2 regions of the Streptomyces sp. CLV115 genome follow, and region 2 is predicted to be linked to the other one. Evidence: riboswitches for the same ligand, from Rfam matches in the RefSeq annotation. Region 2 holds a riboswitch; the other holds the start of a gene.
What was found. Region 2 has a riboswitch for cobalamin ahead of AADR41_RS11360 (prenyltransferase/squalene oxidase repeat-containing protein). Riboswitches for the same ligand answer to the same signal wherever they lie in the genome.

Region 1 (14,325 bases), on a different contig from region 2:
CTTGTCAGACAACAGCTCGCACAACGCACCTCCTCCGCGCTCGTGTAGTAAAGACAGCAGGTGTTGCGCAGATAGACCAGCCGCTCCGGTCCGCCCGGTGTCCGCCGGACCCGTGCGACCTCGCCCAGTGCCGCGAGTCCGCCGGGTGCGGTGTCCGCGAACTGCCGCCAGCGGGCGGCCAGCAGATCCACCTGGTCGCCCAACGCGCACAGTGCCGTGGCGCAGCCGTGGGCGATCCCTCCGCTCAACTGCCTGGCCCCGGCGCGGGTGCGACGACGCAACGCGTCGGCGATGGGCAGCAGATGCCCGTCGAGCAGGGTGCGGTGCAGCAGCCGTACGGAGTCCTCCCCGGCCCGGGGCACCAGCAGCCGGGCCCTGCGCACCCGGACTCCGCCGATGCCGTGCGTGGCGGGGCGTACCAGGACATTGTCCGACCGCATGTCCGGGACCTCGTCGTGCAGCGCCCAGTGGAGCACGGCGGCGGCAGTGACCCGGCCCGCGTACACCGCCATCAGGGTCAGGGCGGTCGCATGGCCGCTGCGGTGGCCGCTGCTCGTGCGTTCGAGCTCCAGCAGCGTCGACAGCTCCTCGCTCGCCGGATCGGCCAGTCGGCCGGCTGCCAGCCACTGCCCTGCCTCGCTCGCGGGCGGTTCGCCCTCGGTGACCTGCCAGCGTGGTCCGTGCGGCAAGGGCGTCCAGACGGGGGAGGCGTCGTCGCTCATGACAGCGGGAGGTAGACGACGTTGGGGGAGCCGGTGACCGGGTGGACGCCGATCCGGGACGGTATCCCGTAGACCTCGGCCAGCAGTTCTTCCGTCAGTACCGCGTGCGGGGAACCGGACGCCACCAGTCGTCCGGCGCTGAGGACGAACAGCCGGTCGCAGTAGGAGGCAGCCAGATTGAGGTCGTGCAGCACCAGCAGATTGGTGGTGCCCAGGGTCCTCACCAGGCCGAGTATCTCCAGCTGGTAGCGGACGTCCAGATGGTTGGTGGGTTCGTCGAGCGCCAGCAGCCCCGGTTCCTGGACCAGGGCGCGGGCGATCAGGGCCCGTTGCCGTTCCCCGCCGGACAGCTCCTCGAACCGGCGGCCGGCCAGGGGCGCCGCGCCGACACGCTGGAGCGCCCGGTCGATGCGGCGGGCGTCCTCGGCGTCGTCCTGCTCCCAGAACCGTTTGTGCGGGCTTCGGCCCATCGCCACGATCTGGCGTACGGTCAGGCCGAAGGTGCCGGGGCTGTCCTGCGGAACGACGGCGACGCGGCGGGCCCGTTCCTTCGTACTGAGCGCCGCGGCGTCCGTTCCGTCCAGCAGGACCCGGCCCGCCGCGGGGCGCAGGGCACCGTACACACAGCGCAGGAAGGTGGTCTTGCCGCTGCCGTTCGGCCCGACCAGGCCGACCGTCTCGCCGGGGGCGGCGTCCAGGGTGACCGCGTCGAGCAGGGTACGGCCGGCCACCTCGTAGCTGATCCCGTCGGCGGCGAGCGCCGTCGGGGGCGGTGCCGGGCTCATCCGGTGATCCCTTCGGTACGGCTGGAGCGGCGCAGCAGCCAGAGGAAGAACGGGCCGCCCACCAGGGCGGTGACCACCCCGGCGGGAATCTCTTCGGGGGCTGCCACGGTCCGCGCCAGCAGATCGGCCAGCAGCAGGAAGACCGCCCCGCCCAGCGCCGTCACCGGCAGCAGCCTGCGGTGGGACGCGCCGACGATCAGCCGGGCGGCGTGCGGAACCATCAGGCCGACGAAGCCGATCGCCCCGCTGTAGGCGACCAGCACGCCGATGATCAGTGACACCAGCACGAAGACCCCGCCCCGGAATCGTCCGGGGTCCAGGCCGAGGCTGCGGGCCCCTTCCTCCCCGGTCAGCAGCAGATCCAGCGGACGGGCCAGGCTGATCAGGAGCACGGCACCGACAGCCAACACCACTGCGGGCAGCGCCAGTTGGTCCCAGCGGGCGCCGCCCAGGCCGCCCAGGGTCCAGAACAGGATCGCCCGCACATGCTCGGCCCGCGAGGACAGCACCAGGATCAGGCTGGTGAACGCGGACAGCACGTACTGGATCGCCACCCCGGCCAGAATCAGCCGGCCCGTCGTCATGGTGCCGCCGCGCCGGGCCATCGCGTAGACGGCGACCAGTGCGGCCATGGACCCGGCGAACGCCGCGACGGGCAGCGCCACGTCGGTGGCCATCCCGGCGCCGACCCCCAGCACGATCACCATGGCGGCGCCCGCCGACGCCCCGGACGAGGCGCCCAGCAGGAACGGATCGGCCAGCGGATTGCGCACCAGCGCCTGGAGCACCGCGCCCGACAGGGCCAGCCCGGCGCCGACGACGGCCCCGAGCAGCACCCTGGGCAGCCGTACCTCCCACACGATCGTGGGGAACGCGCCGGAGCGTTCACCGCCCAGGACCGTACGCAACACCTCTCCCGGCGGAATCCGTACCGGGCCGAGCGCCAGACCGGCCACCACCGTCGCGAGCAGCAGCACCACGAGGGCGCCGATCACGACGGGGGTCGAGCGCAGGACGGACTCGGGGCCGGGGCGGGCGGGCCCCGCGCTCACAGTGTGCCGGGGTGCAGTTGCCCGGCCAGGTCCTGTACGGCGTCGGCGACCCGGACACCGAGCACGGCCGAGGACAGCGGGAGTACCGCGAACTTCTTGTTCTTGATCGCCGGCACGTCCGCGAGTGCCGGGTCGTTCAGCAGCCGCTTCTTCTTGGCCTCGACCGTGGTGCCGCCGTAGTCGTAGATCACGACCACTTCGGGCCTGCGCTTGATGACCTGCTCCCAGGACACGTCGCCGAAGGTGGCGTCGAGGTCCGCGAAGACGTTCCGGCCCCCGGCGAGCCGGACGATCTCGTTGCCGACGCCCTTGCCGCCCGCAGTGAACGCGGAGCTGTCGCCGGAGTCGTACACGAACACCGAGGGATGTGCGGAGCCCTTGAGCTCCGTTCCGACCGTCGTGATCTTCCGTCGTTCCTCGGCGATCAGGCTCCTGCCGCGCTCCGGAACGCCGAAGACCCTGGCCACCTGGGTGATCTCGGTGGCGAGCTGATCGACGCCGACCTTGCCCTCGGTGCAGTTCTCGATATTCAGCCGGGTGTTGATGCCGTCCTTCTGGAGCCCCGCCCGGTCCTGGCCCTTGGCCTTGTCGAAGGCGCTGGCGTACCCGCCGTAGACGAAGTCGGGGTTGGCGCCGAGCAGTACCTCCTTGGAGGGGTACTCCTTCGCGAGCACCTTGGTCCTGTCGTACGCGGACCGGTACTCCGGCAGGATGCTGTCGTCCAGGTAGGCGGTCCCGGCCAGCCGGTCCTGGAGCCCGAGGGCCAGCATGATCTCGGTGACGTGCTGGTTCATGGTGACGACCCGCTTCGGCGGGGCGTCGAAGGTCGTCTTCGTACCGCAATTGGTGACGGTGTAGGGGAAACCTTCGGCGGCCGGTGCGGCCTCTGCCCTGCTCTCGCCGCCGGTGCCGCAGCCGGTGAGCGGCAGCAGGAGCAGGGGTATGAGCGCGAGGGGTACACGGCGTATCGGGGGCATGGCCGAGCCTTTCCGGGGGATGTCCTCGTCCCCTGGTTGTACGAGAAGGCGGCGCGGCCAGTATCTGGCTTCCGGGCTGTGTGCAGCCCGGTCACAGTGGCGGGACCGTACCGGATTCACACCGGTTTCCTGACGCGCGTCGCCCGAGATTTCGCAGGCCATTCTGTCAGACCGCGTATTCCGCAGGTCATGCCCCTTGGGTTGCCGGCTCCGGACGCCGACGTCCGCGAGGACGGCCGGCACTGCGGACAGGTTTCGCCCGGACCGGGAGGGTCGCCCGCCCCGTCAGCGGCTCGGTGGGCACCGGTCAGCTCTCGACCTCGGTTCTGTCACCGCCCCAGAGGGTGTGGAAGGTGCCGTCGCGGTCGACGCGGTGGTAGGTGTGTGCGCCGAAGTAGTCGCGCTGGCCCTGCGTGAGGGCGGCGGGGAGGCGTCCGGCGCGCAGGGAGTCGTAGTAGGCGAGGGCGGCGGCGAAGGCGGGGGTGGGGACGCCCTGGGCGGCGGCGGTGGCGATCACGGTGCGCCAGTCGTCCTGTGCGGCGGCGATCTCTTCGGCGAAGCTCTTGTCGGAGAGGAGGCTCGCCATCCGGGGCTGGGCCTCGTAGGCGCTGGTGATCCTGTCGAGGAACGCGGCCCGGATGATGCATCCGCCGCGCCAGATCGAGGCGACCCTGCCGAGATCGATGTCCCAGTCGTATTGCCCGCTGCCGGCCGCGATCTCGTGGAAGCCCTGGGTGTAGGCGACGATCTTCGAGGCATACAGTGCCTGCTCGACCCGGTCGGCGAATGCCGCCGCCTCGTTCTCACCGAGCTTGCGGGCGGTCGGTCCGGCGAGGTGGCGTGAGGCATCACGGAGGGCGGCGTGGCCGGAGACGGAGCGGGCGAAGACGGCCTCGGCGATGCCGGAGACCGGAACGCCCAGGTCGAGGGCGACCTGCACGGTCCAACGGCCGGTGCCCTTCTGCTCCGCCTGGTCGAGCACGACATCCACGAAGGGCTTTCCGGTCGCCGCGTCGACATGGGAGAGCACTTCTGCTGTGATCTCGATGAGGTACGAGTCCAGGCGCCCGGTGTTCCAGACCCGGAAGATGTCCGCGATCTTGGCGGGAGAGTATCCGGCCACGTCGCGAAGCAGCTGGTAGGCCTCGCCGATGAGCTGCATGTCCGCGTACTCGATGCCGTTGTGCGTCATCTTCACGAAGTGTCCGGCGCCGTCAGGACCGATGTGCGTGACGCACGGGGCGCCGTCCTTGGCCTTCGCGGAGATCTTCTCCAGCATCGGTCCGAGCGAGTCGTAGGACTCCTTGCTGCCGCCCGGCATGATGCTCGGTCCGTCGAGCGCGCCCTCTTCGCCGCCCGAGATGCCGGTGCCGACGAAGTGGATGCCCTGCTCTCGCAGTTGCCTCTCCCGTCGGCGGGTGTCCTCGAAGTGGGCGTTGCCGCCGTCGATGACGACATCGCCCTCTTCCAGGAGCGGGGCGAACTCCTGGATCACCGCATCGGTCGGGTCGCCCGCCTTGACCATGATGACGAGCCTGCGCGGACGCTCCAGCGCCGCGACGAACTCCTGCGGGGTGTGCGCGGGTACGAAGGAGCCCTCGTCGCCGAACTCCTCGATCAGCGCGTCCGTCTTCGCGGCCGTCCGGTTGTGCACCGCGACCGTGAATCCGTTGCGGGCGAAGTTGCGTGCGAGGTTGCGGCCCATGACCGCGAGACCTGTGACGCCGATCTGTGCAGTGCCGCTCATCTGTGTGCTCTGCAATCTGTTTCGGGGATGCCCGGATCTTCGGCAGTGCCGGGATCTTCAGTATGGGCACGGGGTGCGGCAACGGCCTGTTCGGCATCGCCCGGATGGAGTCACCTGTGTATATTAGGAAACCGCCTAGGACCTCTAGGTGGGTTTCGACGGAGGTGGCGAATGGTTCGCGCGGGTCTCACGACCGAACGCGTGGTGGCGGCGGCGGCCGATCTGGCCGACTCCATCGGCTTCGACAAGGTCACCATCTCCGCGCTGGCCCGCGGCTTCGGGGTCAAGGACGCCAGCCTGTACTCCCACGTCAAGAACCTGCACGACCTGCGTGTCCGGGTCGCGCTGCTGGCCGCCGGGGAGTTCATCGACCGGATCGGCACCGCGGTCGCCGGCCGGGCCGGGAAGGACGCGCTGGTCGCGTTCGCAGACGCCTACCGGGCCTTCGCGCTGGAGCGGCCGGGACGGTACGAGGCGACGCAGATGCGGGTCGACCCCGAGATCGTCGCCGGGTCGGCCGCGTACCACCGCACCATCGAGACCACGGGTGCGATGCTGCGCGCCTACGGACTGTCCGAGCCCGATCTGACGGACGCGGTACGGCTGTTGCGCAGCACCTTCCACGGATACTGCGCACTTGAGGCGAGCGGCGGCTTCGGCGCGCCCCGCGACGTGCAGAAGTCCTGGGAACGCTCCGTCGAGGCCCTGCACTTCCTGCTGGAGCACTGGCCGTCCGCCACCGGTGAAGGCACCGACGAGGGGGAGAACGGACATGACTGACCACATGCTGCCGGAGCGCACCGGGCATCTGAAGGTGCCCGGCGCGACGCTGTACTACGAGGTGCGCGGCCGGGGCCCGCTGCTGCTCCTGATGCCGGGCGGCAGCGGCGACGCGGGGCTCTACGACCGGATGGCGGCGCGGCTGGCCGACAGCTGGACGGTCGCGGCCTTCGACCCGCGCGGCTACTCGCGCAGCCTGCTCGACGGCGCGCCGCAGGAGCAGCGGGTGGCGGTGCACAGCGACGACGCCCACCGGCTGATCGAGCTGCTGTCACCGGACGGCGGTCCGGTGGCCGTGTTCGGCTCCAGTTCGAGCGCGATCGTCGCCCTGGACCTGCTCTCCCGTCACCCGGAGCGGCTGCGCCGAGTGGTCGCGCACGAACCGCCGTCGGTGGAACTGCTGCCCGATCCGGAGCGGGGGCGGAAGCTCTTCGCCGCGGTGCGCGACTCCTTCCGCAGGGGCGGGGTGGCCGCGGCGCTGGCCACCATGACCGAGGGACTGACGGACCCGGAGGCGCCCGAACCGGCCGGGGGCGGACACCGGGAGGCGCCCGGAACCTCCGCGCGGGAGGCCGAGGCGTTCCGGCGGACGGGGGTCAACCTCCCGGTGTTCCTGGAGCACGTGCTGTGTTCGTTCAGCGGGTACGTGCCGGACCTGGCGGCCCTGCGGCGTGGCGGGGAGAAGCTGGTCATCGGTGTCGGGGAGGACTCCCGCACCCTGCTCACGGCGATTCCCGGTGCCCGGCTGGCGGACCGGGGGATCGGCGGGCTCGTGGAGTTCCCCGGCGGGCACACCGGTTGTGTCGAGGACCCCGAGGCGTTCGCCGCGCGACTGCGGGAGGTGCTGTCCGATCCGGCGCCGGAGGGGACACGGATGCCTCCGAACGACAATCATCGGCCGTGATCCGTTTCCACAAACATCTCGTCACGCACCTTTGAATTCGCCCTTTTGGCGGATGAGTTGGCAATGGTTCAGGTAGGTCTCCTGTCAAAGGTCTGGTGCCGGACCATCTGGGGCGCCACCCTGGCTTCGGCGTCCCGACGACGCATCCGAATCCGGCGAAGGCAGGCAGATGACACCGATCACCCGCAGGGGATTTGTGGCGCTCGGCGCGGGCGTGGCGGCGGGAGCCGCCATGCCCCCGGTGACCGCGGGCGCCGCGGTCCGGACGGGCACCGCGACCGCGACCGCGGCGACCGGCACCATCAAGGACGTCCGGCACGTCGTGGTGCTGATGCAGGAGAACCGCAGCTTCGACCACTACTTCGGCACGCTCAAGGGCGTACGCGGCTTCTCGGACCGCTCCGGGATCACCATCGGCGGCGGTCGCAGCGTCTTCGACCAGCCCAACGGCACGGGGCGGCAGTATCCCTGGAAGCTCAGCGCCACTCCGGCCGCGGGCGGCGCCGATCCCGAGACGATCGCCCAGTGCAACGGCGATCTGCCGCACAGCTGGACGTCCCAGCACGCGGCCTGGAACAAGGGCCGGATGGACAACTGGGTGACGGGTGTGGGGAACGTCCGCTCGCTCGGCCATCTGGAGCGCTCGGACATCCCCTTCCACTACGCGCTCGCCGACAACTACACGGTGTGCGACGCCTACTTCAGCTCGGCGCTCAGTGCCACCGGCCCGAACCGCACCTTCCTGTGGAGCGGCAAGGTGGACGCGTCCAGCAAGGACGGCGGTGACGAGTCCGGACTCACCTGGGAGACGTACGCCGAGGCGCTGCAACGGGCCGGTGTGTCCTGGCGCGTCTACCAGAACGCCGACGACAACTATGGCGACAACGGCCTCGCCTATTTCCGGAAGTTCACGGACGCGCCGGCCGGCGACCCGTTGCACGACCTCGGGATGGCGTCGGTGCGGAAGGTGACCGGCTCCACCCCCGACGACATCGCCGCCGCCATCAAGGCCGATGTGGTGGCCGGTACGTTGCCGCAGGTGTCGTGGGTCGTCGCCAACCAGGCCTTCTCCGAGCACCCGTACGCCCCGCCCGGCGACGGAGCACACTTCGTCGACCTCGTGTACCGGGCGCTCGCCGCCGATCAGGACGTCTTCGACTCCACGGTGCTCTTCCTGAACTACGACGAGAACGACGGTTTCTTCGACCACGTACCGCCCCCGTCGCCGCCCGCCGGAACCGAGGGGGAATTCCTCGGCGGAGTGCCCATCGGCCTCGGCTTCCGCGTCCCGATGATCGTCATGTCGCCCTGGACCCGCGGTGGCTGGGTCTCCTCGGAGGTCTTCGACCACACCTCCGTGCTGCGCTTCCTGGAGACCTGGACCACGGCTCTCGGGAAGCCGGCGGCCTGTGCCGGTATCAGTGCCTGGCGGCGCAGGGTCTGCGGGGACCTCACCGGCGCCTTCGACTTCGCCCATCCGGTGAACGGAGTGCCGTCCGGCCTGCCGGCCACCCCGGTGATCGGGATGAACACCTGCGGCCCCCTGCCCAACCCCGTTCCGCAGAACAACGCACAGCCCGTGCAGGAGCCCGGCACCCGGCCCGCCCGTGCGCTGCCCTACCAGCCCGGCGGTGATCTGGACCGGCTGGAGTTCGGTGCCGCGGGAGTCGTCAAGCTCTGGCTGACCATGACCAACAAGGGCGCACCGGCGACCCGGGCCGCACACTTCTCGGTGCACCCCAACGCCCACCGTTCGACGGTGCCGTGGCAGTACACCGTGGACGCGGGCGGCACCGCCACGGACTTCTTCAACATCGGCACGGCCAACGGCGACGGCAAGTACGACTTCACCATGGCCGGACCCAACAGGTTCCTGCGCCGGTTCACCGGCGACGCGACGGCGGCGGGCAGATCCTGCGAGGTGGCCGCCCGTTACGCAGAGGCACCGGACACCAGCAGGCCCGCCCTCTGGTTCACCTTCACCAACACCTCGGCGAGTGCCGTCACGTTCACCGTGACCTCCGGCCAGTACCGGAGCGACGGCCCCTGGACGTACACCGTCCCGGCCGGCGGCAGCAAGGAGGACTACTTCAACGCGGTGGCGCTGACCAGGGGCTGGTACGACTTCACGGTGAAGATCAGCGGTGACGCCTCCTGGTCGCGGCGGTACACCGGACACATCGAGACGGGCGCGGCGAGCGTCAGCGGCTGAGCCGCGGGGCGCGTGGTGGCCGCCGGCCGAGGGGCGGATCCGGCCCCCTCGGCCACCACGCGTACCCGGACGTCAGCCCGCGAAGACGGTGTCGTGCTGATCGGGGATCACACTGCCGTCGCCACGGAGCACCGGGCCCGGGGTTCCGTCCGACGCGGTGTAGCCGGTGGTGGCACACGGATAGGTGCCGTTCAGCCGGCCCTTCGGCGCGATGAACATGGGGTTGACCAGCCACTTGCCGTCCGCGTCGTCGTAGGAACGGCACATCAGCTCGGCCTTGTTGCGGTTCAGGGCCAGTCGCAGCCCGGTCGCGTCACGGAGCATCGACACGTCCGTGTCGGAGTCCCCGGCGGCGAACACCGGGCGCCTCGCCGGGGCCTGCACCCGGGAGGCGGCCGCACCGCGCACACCGAAGATCTCCTTGTTGATCCAGCAGCGCTTGCCGTCGATGTAGGTGATCTGCGAGTCCTCGCCCGGACGCGCGCTGCCGCAGGCGCTCAGGTGCGAGGTGTAGCGGCCCCGCTCGGTGGTGGACCTGATGCCGATCACGTTCCCGGGGGCGACATCGACGCCCCCGGCCCAGACGTCGACCACGGGCTGCGGCGACGCGGAGACGATCCACACGTCGAATCCGGCCCGGCGCAGCGTGCGGATCAGGTCGCGCTGCTGGTCGTAGTAGCGGACGTAGCCGGTGGCGTCGGTGGTGCTGCCGACCCGCTGGGTGGCGCCCACGGGGGCGGCCAGGTTCTCGGCGCGGGCCGCGGCGGCGAAGGAGCGCACCTGCGCCGCCGTCCAGCCGTGGGTGAGCTGCGCCAGCCAGGCGTACGAGGGTTCCATCGTGCGGCGGTCGTAGCCGGCGAAGGCGTCCTGTCCCGAGGTGGTGGTGGCCTCGCTGTAGACGGACAGGATCTCGTCGGCGCAGCCGGTGTCGGTCGAGGTCGGCAGGGTGCGGTCGCGGCCGGTGCCGTCCGGGCAGGCGGCGCGCAGCGACTCGGCCGCCGCGTCGGTGAGGTAACGGCTGGTGGTGCGCCAGTCTCCGTGCTCGGGCTGCCGGATCCGGGAGTTGCGCAGCAGCCAGAACATGGTGGCGTCGCCGACGTCGTTCTTGATGACGGTGTTGTCCCAGTCGAAGACCGCCACCGGAGCGGCCCGGCCGGTTCGGTGGTGCGGCGAGCAGCTTCCGTAGCGGTCGAGGAGACGCTGGATACGAGCCTGGTTGGCCCCGTACCAGCCCGTGGAGAGGGACAGCTGCGGACAGGCGCGGCCGGGGCGGCCATGGGCCCCGGCCGTATGCCGGCTAGAGAGGGGTGACGTAGGCGCCGGAGATCCCGCCGTCGACCAGGAAGTCCGTGGCGTTGACGAACGAGGAGTCGTCGCTGGCCAGGAAGGCCACGGCGGCGGCCATCTCGGTGGGCTCCGCGAACCGGCCGAGCGGGATGTGCACCAGCCTGCGCGCGGCCCGCTCCGGGTCCTTGGCGAACAGCTCCTGGAGCAGCGGGGTGTTGACCGGCCCGGGGCACAGCGCGTTGACCCGGATGCCCTCCCGTGCGAACTGCACACCGAGCTCGCGCGACATGGCCAGCACGCCGCCCTTGGATGCGGTGTAGGAGATCTGCGAGGTGGCGGCGCCCATCCGGGCCACGAAGGAGGCCGTGTTGATGATGGAGCCCCTGCCCTGGCGGCGCATGTACGGGATGGCCGCCTTGCAGCAGAGGTAGACGGAGGTGAGGTTGACCTCCTGCACCCGGCGCCAGGCTTCGAGACCGGTCTCCAGGATGGAGTCGTCCTCGGGCGGCGAGATCCCCGCGTTGTTGAACGCGATGTCGACAGAGCCGTACGTGTCGAACGCGGCCTTGAACAACGCCTCGACCTGCTCGGCGTCGGTGACGTCGGTACGTACGAAGAGTCCGTCGACCTCCTCGGCGGCGGCCTTGCCGCTCGCCTCGTCCACATCGGCGCAGACGACGTGCGCGCCCTCGGCGGCCAGGCGCCGGACGGTGGCCAGCCCGATGCCGCTCCCGGCTCCGGTGACTACGGCGGTGCGGCCGACCAGGCGGCGGCAGACAGCGGTGGTGTCGGTCATGGTGCTCAGGCCTCCGTGCTGATGAAGACGTTCTTGGTTTCGGTGAAGGCGGCGAGTGCGTCGGGGCCGAGCTCGCGCCCCAGTCCGGACTGTTTGTAGCCGCCGAAGGGAGTGGCGTAGCGGACGCTGGAGTGGGAGTTGACCGAGAGGTTCCCGGCCCGCAGCCCCTGGCCGACCCGCAGCGCGCGGGCCACGTCACGCGTCCAGATCGATCCGGCCAGACCGTATTCCGTGGCGTTCGCCAGTCGTACGGCGTCCGCCTCGTCGTCGAACGGCAGCACCACGGCGACCGGCCCGAAGACCTCGTCGACGGCCACCGGGGCATCGGGCGACACCCCGGCGAGCACGGTCGGCGGATACCAGAACCCGGGGCCGTCGGGCGCCGGGCCGAGGATCGTCCGTACGCCGTCGGGCAGGGCCGCCACGAACCCGCTCACGCGTTCCCGCTGGGCGGCCGAGATCAGCGGACCCATCTGGGTCTTCTCGTCCGACGGGTCGCCGACCACCACGGCGGCGACGGCCGGTGCCAGCAGATCGAGGAAGCGGTCGTAGACCGGGCGCTCGACCAGGATGCGGGTCCGGGCGCAGCAGTCCTGGCCGGCGTTGTCCAGGAAGGACATCGGTGTCCCGGCCGCCGCGGCCTCCAGATCGGCGTCCGCGAAGACGACGTTGGGGCTCTTGCCGCCCAGTTCCAGGGTGAGTCGCTTCACGCGTTCGGCGCAGCGGGTCATGATGTGCTTGCCGGTCCGGGTGGAGCCGGTGAAGACGATCTTGGCCACGCCGGGGTGGTCCACCAGGGCGGCGCCTGTCACCGCACCCTCGCCCGGCAGCACCTGGAACAGTCCGCCGGGCAGCCCGGCCTCCAGGGCCAGCTCCGCCAGGCGCAGTGCGGTCAGCGGGGTGGTCTCGGCGGGCTTGAGCAGTACGGCGTTGCCGGCGGCGAGCGCCGGGGCCGCGCCCCAGGCGGCGATCGGCATCGGGAAGTTCCACGGTGCGATGACCCCGACGACGCCGAGCGGTTCCAGCAGGGTGAAGTCGATGCCGCCGGCGACCGGGATCTGCCGGCCCAGCAGGCGTTCGACCCCACCGGCGCAGTAGTCGAGGAGGTCGCGCACATTGCCCGCTTCCCAGCGGGCGTTGCCGATGGTGTGACCGGCCTCGCGGACCTCCAGCAGGGCCAGTTCCTCGATGTGTTCGTCGACGGTGGCGGCGAACCGGCGGAGCAGCCGGGCGCGGTCGGCCGGCGCCGCCGCGGCCCAGACGCGCTGGGCGGTGGCGGCGCGGGCGACCGCCGCGCCGACAGCGGCGGCGTCGGTGGTCGGGACGGTGGCGACGACCTCGGCGGTGGCCGGGTTCAGGACGTTCAGGCTGTGCGGTGCGCAGTGGTTGGACACGTACGGGCCTCGATCGGGAGTGAGGGACGTGAGGGGCGTGAGGGGCGCGAAGGGAGTGCGGGGGACGTGCGGGACGGGACGGCGGTCACAGGCGCTCGAAGGAGCGGCGCAGCTCCCAGTCGGTCACGGCGGCGTCGTAGGCGGCGAGTTCGACACGCGCCATGTTCAGGTAGTGCGCGACGACCTCCTCGCCGAACGCCTCCTTGGCGATGGGACTGGCCTCCCACAGGTCGGCGGCCTCGCGCAGGGTGGTCGGCACCTGCTCGTACTCGGCGGTGTAGGCGTTGCCCGTGCAGACCTCCGGCAGCGCCAGCTCGTGCTCCACGCCGTACAGTCCGGCGGCGACCAGTCCGGCGGTGGCCAGATACGGATTGACGTCGCCGCCGGGCAGCCGGTTCTCGAAGCGGCGGGAGCGGCCGTGGCCGACCACCCGCAGGGAGCAGGTGCGGTTGTCGTGGCCCCAGGCGACGGCGGTCGGCGCGAAGGAGCCGGGCTGGAACCGCTTGTAGGAGTTGATGTTCGGCGCGTACAGCAGGGAGAAGTCGCGCAGGGCGGCGAGCTGTCCGGCGAGGAAGTGCCGCATCAGGTCCGACATGCCGTCCGGGCCGTCACCCGACATCGCGTTGTCACCGTTGTCGTCGGTGAGCGAGAGGTGGATGTGACAGGAGTTGCCCTCGCGCTCGTCGTACTTGGCCATGAAGGTGAGCGAGACGCCCTCCTGCGCGGCGATCTCCTTGGCACCGGTCTTGTAGACGGCGTGCTGGTCGCAGGTGACCAGTGCCTCGTCGTAGCGGAAGGCGATCTCGTGCTGGCCGAGGTTGCACTCGCCCTTGGCCGACTCGACGGTCAGCCCGGCCGCCTGCATCTCGTTGCGGATGCGGCGCAGCAGGGGCTCGACGCGGCCGGTGCCGAGGATGGAGTAGTCGATGTTGTACTGATTGGCCGGGGTCAGCCCGCGGTAGCCGCGGTCCCAGGCCTGCTCATAGGTGTCCTTGAAGACGATGAACTCCAGCTCCGTACCCACCTGGGCCCGGTAGCCGAGGCCGGCCAGCCGGTCCAGCTGGCGGCGGAGTACCTGGCGCGGTGCGGCGACGACCGGGCCGCCGTCGTTCCAGGCGAGGTCGGCGACGAGCAGCGCGGTGCCCTCGTGCCAGGGCAGCAGCCGCAGGGTGTCTAGGTCCGGGACCATCGCGAAGTCGCCGTAGCCGCGCTCCCAGGAGGACATCGCGTAGCCGCCGACGGTGTTCATGTCGGTGTCGACGGCCAGCAGATAGTTGCAGCCCTCGGTACCGTGCTCCAGAACCTCGTCGAGGAAGAACCCGGCGGCGAACCGCTTGCCCTGGAGCCGGCCCTGCATGTCGGGAAAGGCCAGGACGACGGTGTCGATGGCCCCGCTCGCCACGAGCGAGCGCAGCTCCTCGACGGCGAGCGGGGGTGTGCGGTCTGCCACGGGATTCCTCCTTGGGTGCACCGAGATTCGTAAGGTATGACAGGGAACCATTGCTTGGGAAGAGGGCCCGGCCGACGGCGGTGAATCACCTCCGGAGGTGCCCGGCGCACCCGAACGAGCTGGGCGCACATCGGTAACCACTGTTTGACGCGCGCCCCTTGTGTTTCGCCTGACGTTCCACAAAGGTGTGGCGACGAACCTTTGATGCGCCCGTTTCGT
Region 2 (14,325 bases):
ACGGCCAGGGCGAGGGCGAGGCGCTGGCCCTCGGAGAGATCGCGGGGGTGGGTGTCGTCCGGCACATCGGGCAGCAGCTCGGAGACCAGGGCCCGGCAGCTGCCGGGGGCGGCGCCCGCGTCGCCGTCCGCCGCGGCGCACTCGGCGGCGACGCTGTCCGCGTACAGCAGATCGCGCGGTTCCTGCGGTACGAGCCCGACCCGGCGCACCATCTCGCGCGGCTGGGTGCGGTGCGGGGTCCGGCCGCCGACGAGGACGGTGCCTGAGGTGGGCTCGACCATGCCGACGAGGGTGGCCAGCAGGGTGGACTTGCCCGCGCCGTTGCGTCCCATCAGGGCGACGGTCTCGCCCGGGGCGACGGTCAGCGTCACCCGGCGCAGCGCCTCGACGCGCCCGCGCCGTACGCCGAGACGCTCGACCCGGGCCGTGGCATCGGCGGCCGGTTCGGGCACGGCGGCGCTCCGCGCGCCGCGGCCCAGCAGCCGGTCCAGGACGCCGCGCCGCACGGGGGAGGGGGCGACGGGCGAGAGCGGGGGAGCGGCCGGCGGCACCGGGGCGGGCGGCCGCCCGGATGCGAGCCGTTCGCGCAGGTCCGCCGCCCGGCGCCGGGCATCGCGGACCGAGAGCGGCAGCGGTTCCCACCCCGCCAGCCGGCCCAGCGCGACGACCGGCGGGCGGACCGGGGAGACGGCCATGACGTCCGCGGGCGCGCCCACGACCGGGGCGGCGCCCGGCGACGGCAGCAGGACGACCCGGTCCGCGTACTGGACCACCCGCTCCAGCCGGTGCTCCGCCATCAGAACCGTCGTACCCAGGTCGTGCACCAGCCGTTGCAGCACGGCCAGGACATCCTCGGCCGCCGCCGGGTCCAGCGCGGACGTCGGCTCGTCGAGGACCAGGACCTTCGGGTGCGGGGTGAGCACGGAGCCGATCGCGACCCGCTGCTGCTGGCCGCCGGAGAGCGTGGCGATCGGCCGGTCGCGCAACTCGGCCAGCCCCAGCAGGTCCAGGGTCTCCTCGACCCGCCGCCGCATCACGTCGGGGGCCAGGCCCAGCGACTCCATGCCGTAGGCCAGCTCGTCCTCGACCGTGTCGGTGACGAAGTGGGAGAGCGGGTCCTGCCCCACCGTGCCGACCAGATCGGCGAGTTCGCGCGGCTTGTGGGTACGGGTGTCGCGGCCGTCGACCGTGACCCGGCCGCTCAGCGTGCCGCCGGTGAAATGCGGCACCAGACCGGAAACGGCACCCAGCAGTGTCGACTTGCCGACCCCGGACGGGCCGACGAGCAGCACCAACTCGCCCTCGGGGACGGTCAGATCGACCCCCGACAGGGTGGGGCGCCCGGTCCCCTCGTAACGCACCGAGACCTGCTCGAACCGGATCACTGGATCTCCTTGGAATTCGGCGCACCGGCCGGCGCAGTACCCGTCGGCGCAGCACCAACCGGCGTACCCACGGCCGCAGCACCCGTCGGCGCAGCGCCCACCGGCGTACCCACCGGCGGCGGCACCGGCGCCACCACCGCGGGCAGCAGCCCGATCAGCACCGCCGCCGCCGGCCACAGCGGAAGCACCGGCGCGGTCAGCGGGACGACCCCCGGGTGCAGCGCCTCCCCGTAGGCGCCGCCCGCCCAGATCATCGCCACCGCCACCACGACGCCCGAACCCGCCACCAGCCAGGCCCGCACCCCCCACCGGTCGGGCCGGTAGCGGGTACGGACCGAGCGGGCCCCGCCGAGCCGCAGCCCGGCCAGCGCGGCGACGAGCCCGGCGATCAGCAGCGGCACCCCGTACACCGCGCCCTGCGCGGCCAGCAGCCCGTACGTACCGGCGCACACCCCGAGCAGTCCGCCGAGCGTGAGGACGTTCGTGGTGCGGCGGACCGCGGGCGGGACCTGGGCGGTGCGCCCGTAGCCGCGCGCGTCCATCGACGCGGCCACCGCGATCGAACGCTCCAACGCGCCCTCCAGGACCGGCAGTCCGATCTGGAGGACCGCCTTGATACCACCGGTCGGACGGCCCCGCAGCCGCCGAGCGGTGCGCAGCCGCATCACATCGGCGACCATGTTCGGCGCGAACGTCATCGCGACGACGACCGCGACGCCCGCCTCGTACAGCGCACCGGGCAGCGACTTCAGCAGCCGGGCCGGGTTGGCGAGCGAGTTCGCCGCACCGACACAGATCAGCAGGGCCGCCAGCTTCGCCCCGTCGTACAGCGCGAAGACCAACTGCTCGGTGGTGACCCGGCCACCGAGCCTGACCCCCTGCGCCCAGTCGGGCAGCGGCACCTCGGGGAGCGTGAACACCGTGTGCGTACCGGGGATCGGGGAACCCAGGAACACGGAGAAGACCAGCCGCACAGCGACGACGAACAACCCGATCCGGATGAACGCCCCGTACGAACGGGCCCACGGCGCGTCCGTACGGCGCGCGGCCACGACGTAACCGGCCACCCCCACCAGCAGCCCGAGCAGCAGCGGATTGGTGGTCCGGGACGCGGCGGTGGCCAGGCCGAGCGCCCACAGCCACCAGGCCCCGGCGGGCACGGCGTTGCTCCGGGTCGCCTCGGGAGCGCGCAGCGGACGACGCCGTGCCGGGACGGCGGAGCGGGTCCGGGCGGTCATCCGCGGCGGCGGCGGGCCTGCACGACCGCGGCGATGCCGAGGAGGAGCACGGCGCCGACCCCGACGAGCACCCCGGCGGACGGGCCGCCGGAACCGCCCGAGGTGCCGGAGGCCGCGGATCCGGCCGGTGACGCGGCGGCGGACGCGGCGGCGGACGCGTCGGGCGTGCCATTGCCGCTGCCGCTGCCGGAGACCTGTTCGCCGCAGCCCGAACCCGGGTAGCCGGAGATGGCGCAGAGCATCGCGTCACTGTTGTAGCGCAGCGGCTTCGCCACCGAGGCGAGCGCCTCCGCGGCGCTCGCGTCCGGTGCGACCCGCGCGCACGCGGTGCGCGGCGCGGGCGGCTTCTCACCCGCCGGGGCGTCCGCCGCCGTGCCCGGGTCGATGACGAGCGCGATCCGCTTGGTGCCGTCCTCGGCCGGGGTGTCCGCGCAGATCTTCGTGAACTCCGCGGCGCGGCGCGGCTTCGCCGAGTCCTGGGAGTCCTCGCTGACCGAGAACCGGAAGCCCTGCACCGCCCCGTCGTCCGGCCGGACGAGCGACGGGCCCTGGGTGGCATACGTCCAGCCGGAGCCGGAGCCCTCCCAGAACGACCAGTACCGGTACCCGGCCGCCTGGGCCGGTCCCGCGCCGAGCACGGCCAGGACGGCGCCCAGGACCACCAGCAGCGCGGTGGCCCGCCCCGCGCGCCTCACGGCTGCCTGTTCTTCCGGCGACCGCTGATCAGGAAGAACGCGATGGCCGCGAGGACGAGGGCGATGCCGACGTACCACCACACGCCCCCGATCACGTCGTCGCCGCTGTGGACCTGGTCCTTCTCCGTGGCCTCGTACCCGGTGTCGGCGGACGGGTCGGGCGTCACGACGGAGGCGGGTTCGGGGCCGGCCGCGTTGAGCCGGGCGACCAGGTCGACGCCGCCGAAGTCCCGGGCGTCGTTGCCGGTCGCGTGGGCGGCCAGGACCAGCTGGGCGTAGGCGGCGGGGCCGTTCTGGCCGGCCCAGTCCGCGGAGTTCTTCTTCAGCCAGTCGACGGCTCCGGCCGCCTTGTCCTGGTGGCCGGCCGCGGAGAGCGCGACGACCGCGTCGGCGGTGTTGCCGAAGTCGGGCTGCGGGGTGGTGTCGGTGGCACCGGGCATCGGCGCCAGGTTCAGGTGGCCGCTGCCGGCGAGGGCGCCGGTGAGGTAGTGGGCGCCGTTCTGGGCGGCCTGCTCGGGCGTGAGCCCGGAACCGGACCGGCAGGTGGGCGCCTTGCCCGCGGCGTTGTTCCCGACCGCCAGAGCCTTGCCCATCGTGCCGAGGACGGCGGCCGCGGTGGCGTCCGCGTTCGCGGCGAGCCCGCCCTTCTTGTCGGGCTGGTAGGCGAAGGCGCCGCCGTCCTTGCCGCCGCACGGGAGGGCGAGGGCGAGCAGCGGGTCGTAGGGGGTCTTGCCATCGGGGGTCGTGATGTCCGCGAGGCGCTGCCCCTGACGGGCGAGGGCGCCGATCACCAGAGAGGTGGAGTTGGCGTCACTGGGCGCACCCGCGGTGTAGCCCCAGCCGCCGTCCTCGTTCTGTACGGACTTCAGCCAGCGCACCGAGTCGTTCACGGTCTCGCGGTGCCCGCCGACCTCGACCAGCGCCTGGGCGGCCGCCGCGGTGGCATTGGTGTCCCGCACCGTCTTGGCGTCGCACGGCTGGGCGGCGTCGGGCCGGTACGCGGCGTAGGAGCCGTCGGCGCACTGCTGGCCGATCAGCCAGTCCACCGACTTCGCGGCCGGGGTGACCCCTTCGAGCCGCTGCGCGAGGAAGGCCAGGGACTGCCGCCACACCCCGTCGTAGGTGGGGTCCTTCGTGCCGTACAGCCCGGACGGCAGCGCGACGGACGGCGAGGGCGAGGGGGACGGCGCTGCCACCGCGACCGGCGCAGCGGCCGCGCAGAGCACGGCGGCGGTGGCGGCGAGCGTTGCTGCGCTGCGACGTACGGTCATGGCGGGCGGGGCCTCTCCTGCGGGGTGAACCGGGCACAGGCACGCTCAGGCACCAGGCTCCGACCCCGTGTACCTCGACGGTGCCGACCACCGGGGGATCCGGTGGTCCGAGCCGGTCACGACCGCGGACAGGGCATTCCGACTCACCGCCTGCGAAGACGGTTCACGGCTGCGTGGTCAGTGCCGGATTCGCACCGGCTTCCCCCTGAACGGGCATGATGACGACCCGCACACTCTACCGGGCGGCACCACCCGGACTCCGGGCCGGGAGGAGCGCCCCGTACGTGTCACTGCTCACGTACGCGCCCTGCCCGCGCAAGCGCGCCCCTGCCCACGTAAGCGAAACCACACGCACCCCACTCACACCACTCACACCACGCACACCGCCCCACCGCTCACACCGCTCACACCGCGAGGTAGGCCACCGGCTCGCTCCCCGGCACCGCCTCCGCACGCCCCAGCTTCACCAGCCGCCGCAGATGCGCCTCCGCCTCCGAGACGGCGATGTTCCGGGAGCCGTGCGGGATCTGCTCCCAGGGCCGGTTCCACTCCATCCGCTCGGCCAGCTCCCACGGCGTCAGCGGCTCCGCCAGCAGCCCGAGCAGCCCCGTCAGCCGCTCCTCGTGATGCCCGAGCAGTTCCTGCACGCGCCCCGCCGCATCGGTGAAGGCGTACTGATGGGCGGGCAGCACCTCGGCGGCCCCGAGCCTGCCGATCCGCTCCAGCGAGTCGAGGTAGTCACCGAGGGGATCGGTGGCCGTCGCGTCGTCCGGGTCCTCGTACAGCCCGATGTGCGGACTGATCCCCGGCAGCAGATGGTCCCCCGAGAAGAGCCGTCCCCGCCCCGGCAGATTGCCCGGGTGCTCCTCCTCCAGGTGCAGGCACACATGCCCGGGCGTGTGCCCCGGTGTCCAGATCGCCCGCAGCCTGCGCCCCGCCAGGTCCAGCAGCTCGCCCGGCACGATCTCCCGGTCCGGGAGCGCGGCCCGCAGCCCCGGCAGGGTGCGTGTCCGGCTCCGGCCGGCCGCGGCGGCCCGCAACGGCGCGAGGTGCTCCTCGGGTGCTCCGACCGCGGTGAGTTTGGCCGCGAGATAGGTCAGCCACCTGCCGGGTTCGGACTCCCGGGTACGGCGCACGATCGCGGTGTCCGCCGCATGCATGGCGATCCAGGCCCCGGAGGCCTCGCGCACCTGCCCGGAGAGCCCGTGGTGGTCGGGGTGGTGGTGGGTGATGACCACACCGTGGATGTCGGCCATCTCCGTGCCGACGGCGGTGAGTCCGGCGCCGAGCGTGTCCCAGGCCTCGGGATCGTCCCACCCGGTGTCGATCAGCACCGGGCCCCGATCGGTGTCCAGGACGTGTACGAGGGTGTGGCCGAGCGGATTGTCCGGGATGGGCACCTTGATGCTGTGCACGCCCCCGCCGTGGTCGGTCACCTGCGTCATGAGGTCCCCATCTCTCTGGACGGCGTACGGGTTCGCGGCTCCGATGCGTCGCCCCACTGTAACGAGAACTTGTTCCAGTAGTAGCCCTGGTCGACCATCTGGTTCGGGCGTACCTGCCGAGCCGGGCGATCACCCCAGGTGCGGCGTCGCTCGGTTCGCCCGGAAGTGGTCGATCCTCAGCCGCTGGGTGTGGTGCATGGGCAGCGCGTCCAGTTCGTCCGGGGTGACGAATCGGAGGTCCGTCGACTCGCCGGAGATGCCCAGTTCGCCGCCGATGATGCGTGCCGTGAACACCACAGCGAACTGGCGGCGAACCTCACCGTCGCTGTACGCGATGACATGCTTCGGGTCCGTGTATGTGCCGACGAGCCCGGTGATCTCGACATTGAGCCCGGTTTCCTCCCTGACCTCCCGGACGGCGGTGCCGGGCAGTGAGTCGGTCAGGTCCATGCCCCCGCCCGGCAGGGCCCAGAGTCCGTTGTCCCGCCGTCGCTGCATCAGGATCCGTCCCGCCTCGTCCGTCACCACGGCGGAAGCGGCCACGACCAGGCTGTTGGGCTTCGGCGCGTTCGGGTCGTCGTAGAACTCGGTCCGTGCCATGGGTTCACCTTTCCACGGGTGTGGCCGTGTCCCACGTGGCGCTGAAACTGTCCGCGTACACGTCGAACATGCCGCCCCCGCGATTGCGCCGCAGGTGCCACACGGGTGCCCGGTAGGCGTTGACGCCCCAGGCGTGCGTGTTGACCAGCATCTGGTCGTCGGCCCGGTACAGGCTGTTGTAGAGAGTCGTCCCGTGCGTGCGCAGTTCGATGCCGGGTATGTCGGTCAACTGCCGGTAGTGCATGAGCGCCAAGCGGCAGCGGGACTCGATACCGTGGCCGAACTTCTCCTCCTTTCCGCGCTGTTGGACATTGGGGCTGTCCGCTTCACCGATGGCGATGCGGACGGCGCAGCCTTCGGTCGCGCGCTTGCGCAGCAGGTCATTGAGTCCGGGATACGCCTCGTGGAGGAACACGGCTGCGTAGACCAGTACGTCGATCTGTCGGCGTGCCGCGGCGAAGAGGTCCACAAACATGGAAACGGGAAGGTCTGCCCGCTGTTCGTAGAGTGCCAGGAGCTCGGAACTCACGCCACGCGCGGCGCGTGCCTGGCGGAGTGCCGGCCACAGCGCGTGTACGTCTTCCTTCAAGGTCTCGGCGGCCTTCAGTGCTGTTGCCCGCCGGGGGACGCGCCCGAGGTTGACCCATCTTTCAACGCTCTTGGGGTCGACACCCGTCGCTTCGGCCAGGCCTGCGTGAGTCCACCCCCCGGCTGTCATGGTGGCTCGCAAGCGCTCGTTGGGCATGCAGGTGGCTCCCTCGGGGGTTCGCTGACATTGCAGGGACGTTCTACCTCCTGTGGGACGTCCCGAAGTGGGAAATGTGCGAGGTTCCTACGTCCCGGTGACAGGCGCGACGATCGCCCGACCAAATGGCGTGCGAGGAGAGTGTTCATGTCTGATTCGACCCATCACCGACCGTCCGTCGACCATTCCCCGTGGTTCGGCACCGACCCGGTGCCGGAGCCCGGGTGTGATGTGTGCGGGGCCTTGGCCGGGGAACGGCGTCGGGCACGGTCCGAAAGTGACCTGTCGAGGGTCAGCGCCGTGAACGTGGAGATCCGGCGCCACCCGCACGCGAAGCGGCGGGGGCGTTCATGACCTCGGCGGGAGAGCGCCTGATCTCTTCGCGCCACGGCCTGTGTGCGGGGCACCACCCGATCCGGTACGGCCCGGTGATCCCGGCGGGCGCTGTCGCGGTCGTGGACTACTGGAACTGGAACTGGTATCAGTTCTGACACAGAGTCAGATATTGGGGCGGGTACGCACCGGTTCGCGGGAGGCAGCAGCCATGACCGAGCTTGTCGAACACGGAAAACTGTTCATCGGCGGGGAGTTGGTCGATCCGCTGGGCCGGGAAGTGATCGAGGTCGTCTCGCCCCACACCGAGCAGGTCATCGGCCGGGTGCCGCACGCCTCCCGGGCGGATGTGGACGCGGCCGTCGCCGCCGGGCGACGGGCGTTCGACGAGGGGCCCTGGCCCCGGATGAGCCTGGACGAGCGGATCGCGGTGGTGACCAGGATCAAGGACGCGTTCGCCGTCCGGTACGAGGAGATCGCCAGGGTCATCAGCTCGGAGAACGGCACCCCGTACACGTCGAGCGTCATGGTGCAGGCGCTCGCCGCGATGATGGTGTGGGACTCGGCGATCACCGTGGCCCGGGACTTCCCGTACGAGGAGCGGCGGGCCGGGGCACTCGGACCGCTGCTGGTGCGGCGGGAGCCGGTCGGGGTGGTCGCGGCCGTCGTGCCGTGGAACGTTCCGCAGTTCACCGCCGCCGCCAAGCTCGCGCCCGCACTGCTGGCGGGCTGCTCCGCCGTGCTCAAGGTCTCGCCCGAATCCCCGCTGGACGCCTACATCCTGGCCGAGATCGCCGCCGACGCCGGGCTGCCGGAGGGCGTGCTCTCCATCCTTCCGGCCGACCGCGAGGTCAGTGAGTACCTGGTCGGGCATCCCGGCGTGGACAAGGTGTCGTTCACCGGGTCGGTGGCCGCCGGGCGCCGGGTGATGGAGGTCGCCTCCCAAAACCTCACCCGCGTCACACTGGAGTTGGGCGGCAAGTCCGCCGCGGTGATCCTTCCCGACGCCGATCTGGACGCCGCCGTCGCGGGCATCGTCCCCTTCGCCTGGATGATCAACGGCCAGGCGTGCGTGGCCCAGACGCGCATCCTCGTCCCGCGCTCCCGCTACGACGAGACGGCCGAGGCGTTCGCCGCCGCGGCGTCCGCGCTGAAGGTCGGCGACCCGCTCGAGCCGGCCACCGAACTCGGCCCCCTGGTCGCACGGCGCCAGCAGCAGCGCTCGCTCGACTACATCCGGATCGGCCAGGACGAGGGCGCCAAGATCCTCACCGGCGGCGGCCGCCCGGCGTCCCAGGAACGGGGCTGGTACGTCGAGCCGACCCTCTTCGGCGACGTCGACAACTCGATGCGGATCGCCCGCGAGGAGATCTTCGGCCCCGTCATCTGCCTGCTGCCGTACGGTGACGAGGAGGAGGCCGTACGGATCGCCGACGACTCCGACTACGGGCTCAGCGGCAGCGTCTGGACCGCCGACACCGAGCGCGGCATCGACATCGCCCGCCGCGTCAGAACGGGCACGTACAGCGTGAACACCTTCAGCCTCGACATGCTCGGCCCGTTCGGCGGGTACAAGAACTCCGGACTGGGCCGGGAGTTCGGGCCCGAGGGGTACGGCGAGTACTTCGAGCACAAGATGATCCACCTGCCGGCCGGATACGAGGGGGCGTGATGGGCGACCGCTGGGCCGTGGAGGTCGACCGAGGGGTCTGCATCGGCTCCGGGATGTGTGTGAACCACGCACCGGGTGCCTTCGCCCTGGACACCGCCCGCCAGTCCCGCCCGTCGGCCCCGGAGACCGGCGCCGACGAGAAGGTCCTCGCGGCCGCGGAGGGGTGCCCGGTCGAGGCGATCACGATCACACTGACCGACTCGGGAGAGGTCGTCTTCCCACCGGAGGAGTAGGCGGCGGTTCTCCCGCGCGAACTCGAACGACGCACGTGAAGCCGGCCCGTACCGGAGCGAATCCGGTACGGGCCGACTCGTTGTCTCCGTGCTTCCGGGACCAGTGGCCGGTGCCCCTGTCGCGGGCGACGAGGTCCACGTACCCGTTCGCGCGCAGGTCGCGTGCGGTGGTCGGTCGAGCTGCGGAAGACTGTCCGGATGATCTCCTCGACCTCCGGGACGCCACAGGAACGGGCCCTTGGGCATGTCGCGAAGCTGGCGTCGGGCCCGCCGTTGGATCCGGCGCTGCGGGTGACCCTCAACTTCCACCCGGATCGGCTGCTGCGCGGCAGGCCGGTCCTGGACGCCATGGCCGAGGACGGTGGCTACCGCTCGCAGTTCGTCACGGGGACCAGTAACGGCGGACTGACCGCGCATCCCGGTGGTGACCGCTGGCGTTGGGAGAGCCGGATCTTCGGTGGTGCGTACGACGAAGCGCCCGCTCGTGAGCGGCCGGTCTACGGGGCGTTGGACTTCCGCCGCAAACCCGCCGGCGCGGCACCGAGGTTCGGCTCCGCCCATTTCCGGCTGACGCCCGAGACGCTGACGCGGACCACGTTCTGCTACCCGGACAGCTTCCTCGAACCCTCGGACTTCGGTGTCGCGGCCCGCATGGGGCTCATCGAACTCGCCCTCGCCGACCGGCAGGACGACCTCGACGACTACATCGAGGCGCAGGTCCACGGGCCCGTACGGCCGGACGGCCATGTGGAGGCGCTGGTCCTGGACCCCTGCTACCGGGGCTCGGCCGTGGAGGAGGCGGCCCTGCGTCTGGGCTGCCCCGTGGAGTGGCACCCCGGCTTCCGGCTCACGGTCGATGAGCTTCTGCGCCATCCCGGCTACCGGGGGCAGGAATACGTCGACCTGGGCGTACGGATCGCCGTCGACGGTGTGCTCGATCCGCGCATCGTCGGGGAGGCGGCCCGGGCCGGACACCATGACCTCCAGGCGATCAAGAAGGTGTGGCACTGCGTTGCGCGTTTCGGGGCGCCCGGAAGGGTCGCTGACGATTCGGTGAGTCCGGCACCGGCATAGGCGGCTGCGTGCGTTCAACCGTCCGTTGTCCGCCCGGCCGGCACGTCCGCTGAGGGCAGGGGCCTCCGGTACGTGAGGCGGCGCGGCTTCGCCGCGCTCCCGCCGGCTCAGTCGTACCGGCGCAGCAGTCCGGCCACGTACGCCTCCAGCCGTTCCCCCAGCACCTCGGGCGTCAGATCGTCCCGTCCCAGCTCGCGCCACGGTCCGGCCAGTTTGGCCGCGTCCGGGCAGTAGTGCAGGGCGTCGAGCAGCCGCCAGTACAGGTGGTCGGGGCCGGTGGCCAGGCCGTGGCCGCCCTGCGCCTCGTACCGGCCGCGGAAGTCCAGCCCGTACGCCGGTCCGTGCAGCAGGGCGAGCGCGGTCGAGCAGTGCGCCACATCCAGGTCGGCCGGGCCCCACGAGGTCTCGACCCAGTCCACGACACCGGTGATCCGCAGCTCGCGCCCCGTTCCCGAGAAGAGCACGTTCCCGGGGTGGAAGTCGCGGTGCAGGAAGCGGCCTTCGTACGGCGGCGGGTCGCGGCGGATCACGTCCACGGCCCGCTCCCACAGGGGGCCGTCCGGGGCGCGGACGCGTTCCGGGGACGTCCACGCCTGGTAGTGGCGCGGCCTTTCGGCCGGTACGACACCGTGGATGCGGACGAGTTGGGCCGCGAGCAGGTCCAGGCGCCGGTCGAGGTCGTCCCCGTCGACGCGGACCCGGCCCGGCAGCGCGGACATCAACAGGGTCGGGTGGTCGCAGTGTTCGGCGGTGGCGTCCACGGCGAGGGGGCCGGGCGCGGGGACGGAGTCCTGCTCGGCGAGCAGCGCCAGGACGGACGCCTCGCGGTTCAGTAGACCGGGAGCGTGGTGGCGGAAGAAGGGCTTCACGAAGGTGCGTTGCACCAGGTCCGTGCCGTCGTCGAGGGTCAGCCGGCGCATCTGGGAGCTCCAGCCGCCGGTCAGGAGACGGGAGCCGGCCACCGAGCGGCCGGGGCCTGTCTGCTTGGCCACCCACGCGCGCGTCGCCGTCCAGCCCCGGTCGCCGAGCCCGGTCAGCACCGCCGCCACGAACTCCCGCCGGTCGTCGCCGTGGTCGCGGAACCACTGGCCGAGTCGGTGCGTCGCGTCCGGCAGGTCGAGTCGTGTGTACTGGGCGCGCGCGGCCAGTGCCTCCTGTACGGCCTCGGTCACTTCGGGCGGGATCACCGCGTCCGTGCCCGGCACGGCGAGCACGGCCCGGCCCCCGTACGCCCGCAGCGCGTCGAGCGCGGGTGCCTCCCGCCAGCTGTCCGGCTGCCGGATGATTCCGCTGAACCGGCCGTCCCCGTCCCCGAAGGGCTCGTCCCACGCCTCGGCGGCGTACACGGCGGGCGCGCACAGCCCCATCGCCACCACACGGTCCCCGTAGTGCCGGGCGAGATCGGCCACCGTCTGCCCGCTCATGCTGAACCCCACCAGGACCAGCGGTCCGTCCGCCCCCGCGTACGCCTCGATCACCGCCACGGCCTGGTCGAACCGTCGCCGCAGGCTCAACTCGCCGAGCTTCCCGGTGCTTTCGCCGTGCCCGGAGAAGTCGAAGGCGATCGCGCGGCAGCCGTGGGCCGCGAACTCCCGTGCCAGCGGCAGCAGTCGCTCCTTGCTGCCGGTGCCCGCGCCGTGCAGCAACACGGCGGTGGTCCCGGCGGTGGTCCCGGACGGCTCACCGCCGTACACACCGCTGAGCCGTTCGCCGCCGTGGTCGTGGGTGAAGTCGAGGAGCATGCCTCCCATTCACTCATGAACGGCTTCCGCACCCTGCGGGGGCGTGGCGGGCGCCGGTCTCCATGGGGAGCGACGGGTCGGCTCCCTTGTGCCGGAATTTAACCGAATCTTCTTGCTGAATTTTATATATGCATGATAAATGCGGTCGAGGCGCGAGCGTTGTGAGCGGGCTCTGAGTTCGGGGTGGTCGGAAAGGGGTGGAGTGCCTTTGGGGGGCTTTCCATTTGGTCAAAAGGTGGATGTGGAATGTTCAACACCTGGCTAAGGATTTCTCCGTGGGCAGGGTTCCGGGGGGTTGGTCGAGTGGTTCTTATGCCTTCTGACCTGGGTGTGTCACCGAGGGTTCATGGAGTGTCGCGCTTCGATTTTTCGTCCCGCCGATCCCTTTGTGTCGCTGCCGGGCGTACCGTCTCAACAGATTGTTGATCAAGGTCCACATCTCCCGGCTGCGGCGATGTGGATGTATTCGGTGTGCCCTCATTCGTCATGTCTCAAAGGAGAAGACGTGCCCGCGGCAGAACAGGCGATGCGGATACGGGGCCGGGTATTACCCTGGGGCCGGGCGGTTCCGCACGCCGGGGCGGCGCAGTTGCGCGGCATCGCGCAGGTGGTGCTCGTCGGCAGTCCGTGGTCCGGGCTGCTGTTCGCGGTCGCGCTGTTCGTCGGCGGCCGGTGGCTAGGGGTGTTCGGGCTGCTCGGGACCGTCGCGTCCACCGGGGCGGCGGTCCTGCTCGGAGCGGACCGGAAGGGTGTGGGGCAGGGGCTTCAGGGGTACTGCGGGTGCCTGACCGGCCTCGCCCTGGTGATCCGGCTCGGCGCCTCGTGGCAGACCGCGGTGCTGGTCGTACTCGGGGCGGCGGTCTGCGCCGTGCTGAGCGGGGCGGTGGGCCGCCTGCTCACCCCCCTCGGGCTGCCCGTGCTGACGGCCCCGTACTGTCTGGTCGTCAGCGCCCTGACGGCCGCCCTGTCGAAGGGCCCGGTCGCCGCCGGGTCGACCGCGCGGGTGCCAGGGTTCACGGAGCTGACGACCGCCGAAGCAGGGCGGGCGCTCTGCAACAACATCGGCCAGATCTTCTACCTCGACACCTGGTACGCGGGGCTGATCGTGCTCGCCGGGCTCCTCGTCGCCTCCCGGACCGTGGCGCTCGCGGCGGTGGGCGCCAGCGCCGTGGCGCTCGTGACGGCCTGCGCGGCCGGACTGCCCGCCGCCTCGATCACCGCCGGGCTGTACGGCTACAACGCGGTGCTCTGCGCCATCGCGCTGGGCGCCGTGTTCCTGACCCCCACCGTGTGGACCGCCGGTTACGCGGTACTCGCCGCCATCGCCTCGGTCCCCTTCGCCGCCGCCTGGGAAGCCTTCGCCCGGTCGTCCGGCACAACCCCCTTCACCTGGCCGTTCACCGTGACGACCTGGCTCTTCCTGGCGGCCGGTCCGGCCCTGGACCGCCCCGGGCTCTCCTTCGGACACACATCTTCGAGAAAGCAGGCGTGACGTCATGAACCTCGCACCGCGGGAAATCGACAAACTCCATGTCTATGTGGTCGCGGACCTGGCCCGCCGCCGCCGCGACCGGGGAACCAAGCTCAACTACAGCGAAGCCGCCGCCCTGATCACCGAGGCCGTCCTGGAGGCCGCCCGCGACGGCCACACCGTCGCCGAATGCATGGAGCTGGGCCGCAAGGTCGTCAAGGGCGACGAAGTGATGCCCGGCGTAAGGGAGATGCTCACCGTCCTCCAGGTCGAGACGGCCTTCGTCGATGGGACGAAGCTGGTCACCTGCCACGACCCGATCAGCGCCCCGGACGCCTGAGCCGTCCGAGACGTCCTGGACATCCGAGATGCCCGAGACGGCTGAGGCGAATCAGGCGACTGAGGCGGCTGACGACCGAGA

Region 1: it holds a riboswitch for cobalamin, as region 2 does, so the genes downstream of both, AADR41_RS09700 (ABC transporter substrate-binding protein) here and AADR41_RS11360 (prenyltransferase/squalene oxidase repeat-containing protein) in region 2, are expected to answer to the same signal.

What each region holds. Positions count from the first base shown of each region.
Region 1 is NZ_JBCEWQ010000018.1:18,577-32,901, forward strand. Features, by position in the region: gene AADR41_RS09685 ((2Fe-2S)-binding protein) at 1-722, opposite strand, end outside; gene AADR41_RS09690 (ABC transporter ATP-binding protein) at 719-1,507, opposite strand; gene AADR41_RS09695 (FecCD family ABC transporter permease) at 1,504-2,520, opposite strand; gene AADR41_RS09700 (ABC transporter substrate-binding protein) at 2,556-3,536, opposite strand; cobalamin riboswitch at 3,575-3,727, opposite strand; gene gndA (NADP-dependent phosphogluconate dehydrogenase) at 3,844-5,283, opposite strand; gene AADR41_RS09710 (TetR-like C-terminal domain-containing protein) at 5,455-6,063, shown strand; gene AADR41_RS09715 (alpha/beta fold hydrolase) at 6,056-6,967, shown strand; gene AADR41_RS09720 (phosphocholine-specific phospholipase C) at 7,137-9,179, shown strand; gene AADR41_RS09725 (haloacid dehalogenase-like hydrolase) at 9,252-10,319, opposite strand; gene AADR41_RS09730 (3-oxoacyl-ACP reductase) at 10,477-11,262, opposite strand; gene AADR41_RS09735 (aldehyde dehydrogenase family protein) at 11,268-12,656, opposite strand; gene AADR41_RS09740 (glutamine synthetase family protein) at 12,742-14,106, opposite strand.
Region 2 is NZ_JBCEWQ010000022.1:60,755-75,079, reverse strand. Features, by position in the region: gene AADR41_RS11375 (ABC transporter ATP-binding protein) at 1-1,385, opposite strand, end outside; gene AADR41_RS11370 (energy-coupling factor transporter transmembrane component T) at 1,382-2,623, opposite strand; gene AADR41_RS11365 (SCO2322 family protein) at 2,620-3,318, opposite strand; gene AADR41_RS11360 (prenyltransferase/squalene oxidase repeat-containing protein) at 3,315-4,589, opposite strand; cobalamin riboswitch at 4,700-4,840, opposite strand; gene AADR41_RS11355 (MBL fold metallo-hydrolase) at 4,994-6,034, opposite strand; gene AADR41_RS11350 (NUDIX domain-containing protein) at 6,164-6,634, opposite strand; gene AADR41_RS11345 (helix-turn-helix domain-containing protein) at 6,639-7,379, opposite strand; gene AADR41_RS11340 (hypothetical protein) at 7,730-7,870, shown strand; gene AADR41_RS11335 (aldehyde dehydrogenase) at 7,924-9,384, shown strand; gene AADR41_RS11330 (ferredoxin) at 9,384-9,617, shown strand; gene AADR41_RS11325 (DUF3626 domain-containing protein) at 9,816-10,691, shown strand; gene AADR41_RS11320 (alpha/beta fold hydrolase) at 10,799-12,433, opposite strand; gene AADR41_RS11315 (urea transporter) at 12,939-13,925, shown strand; gene AADR41_RS11310 (urease subunit gamma) at 13,930-14,244, shown strand.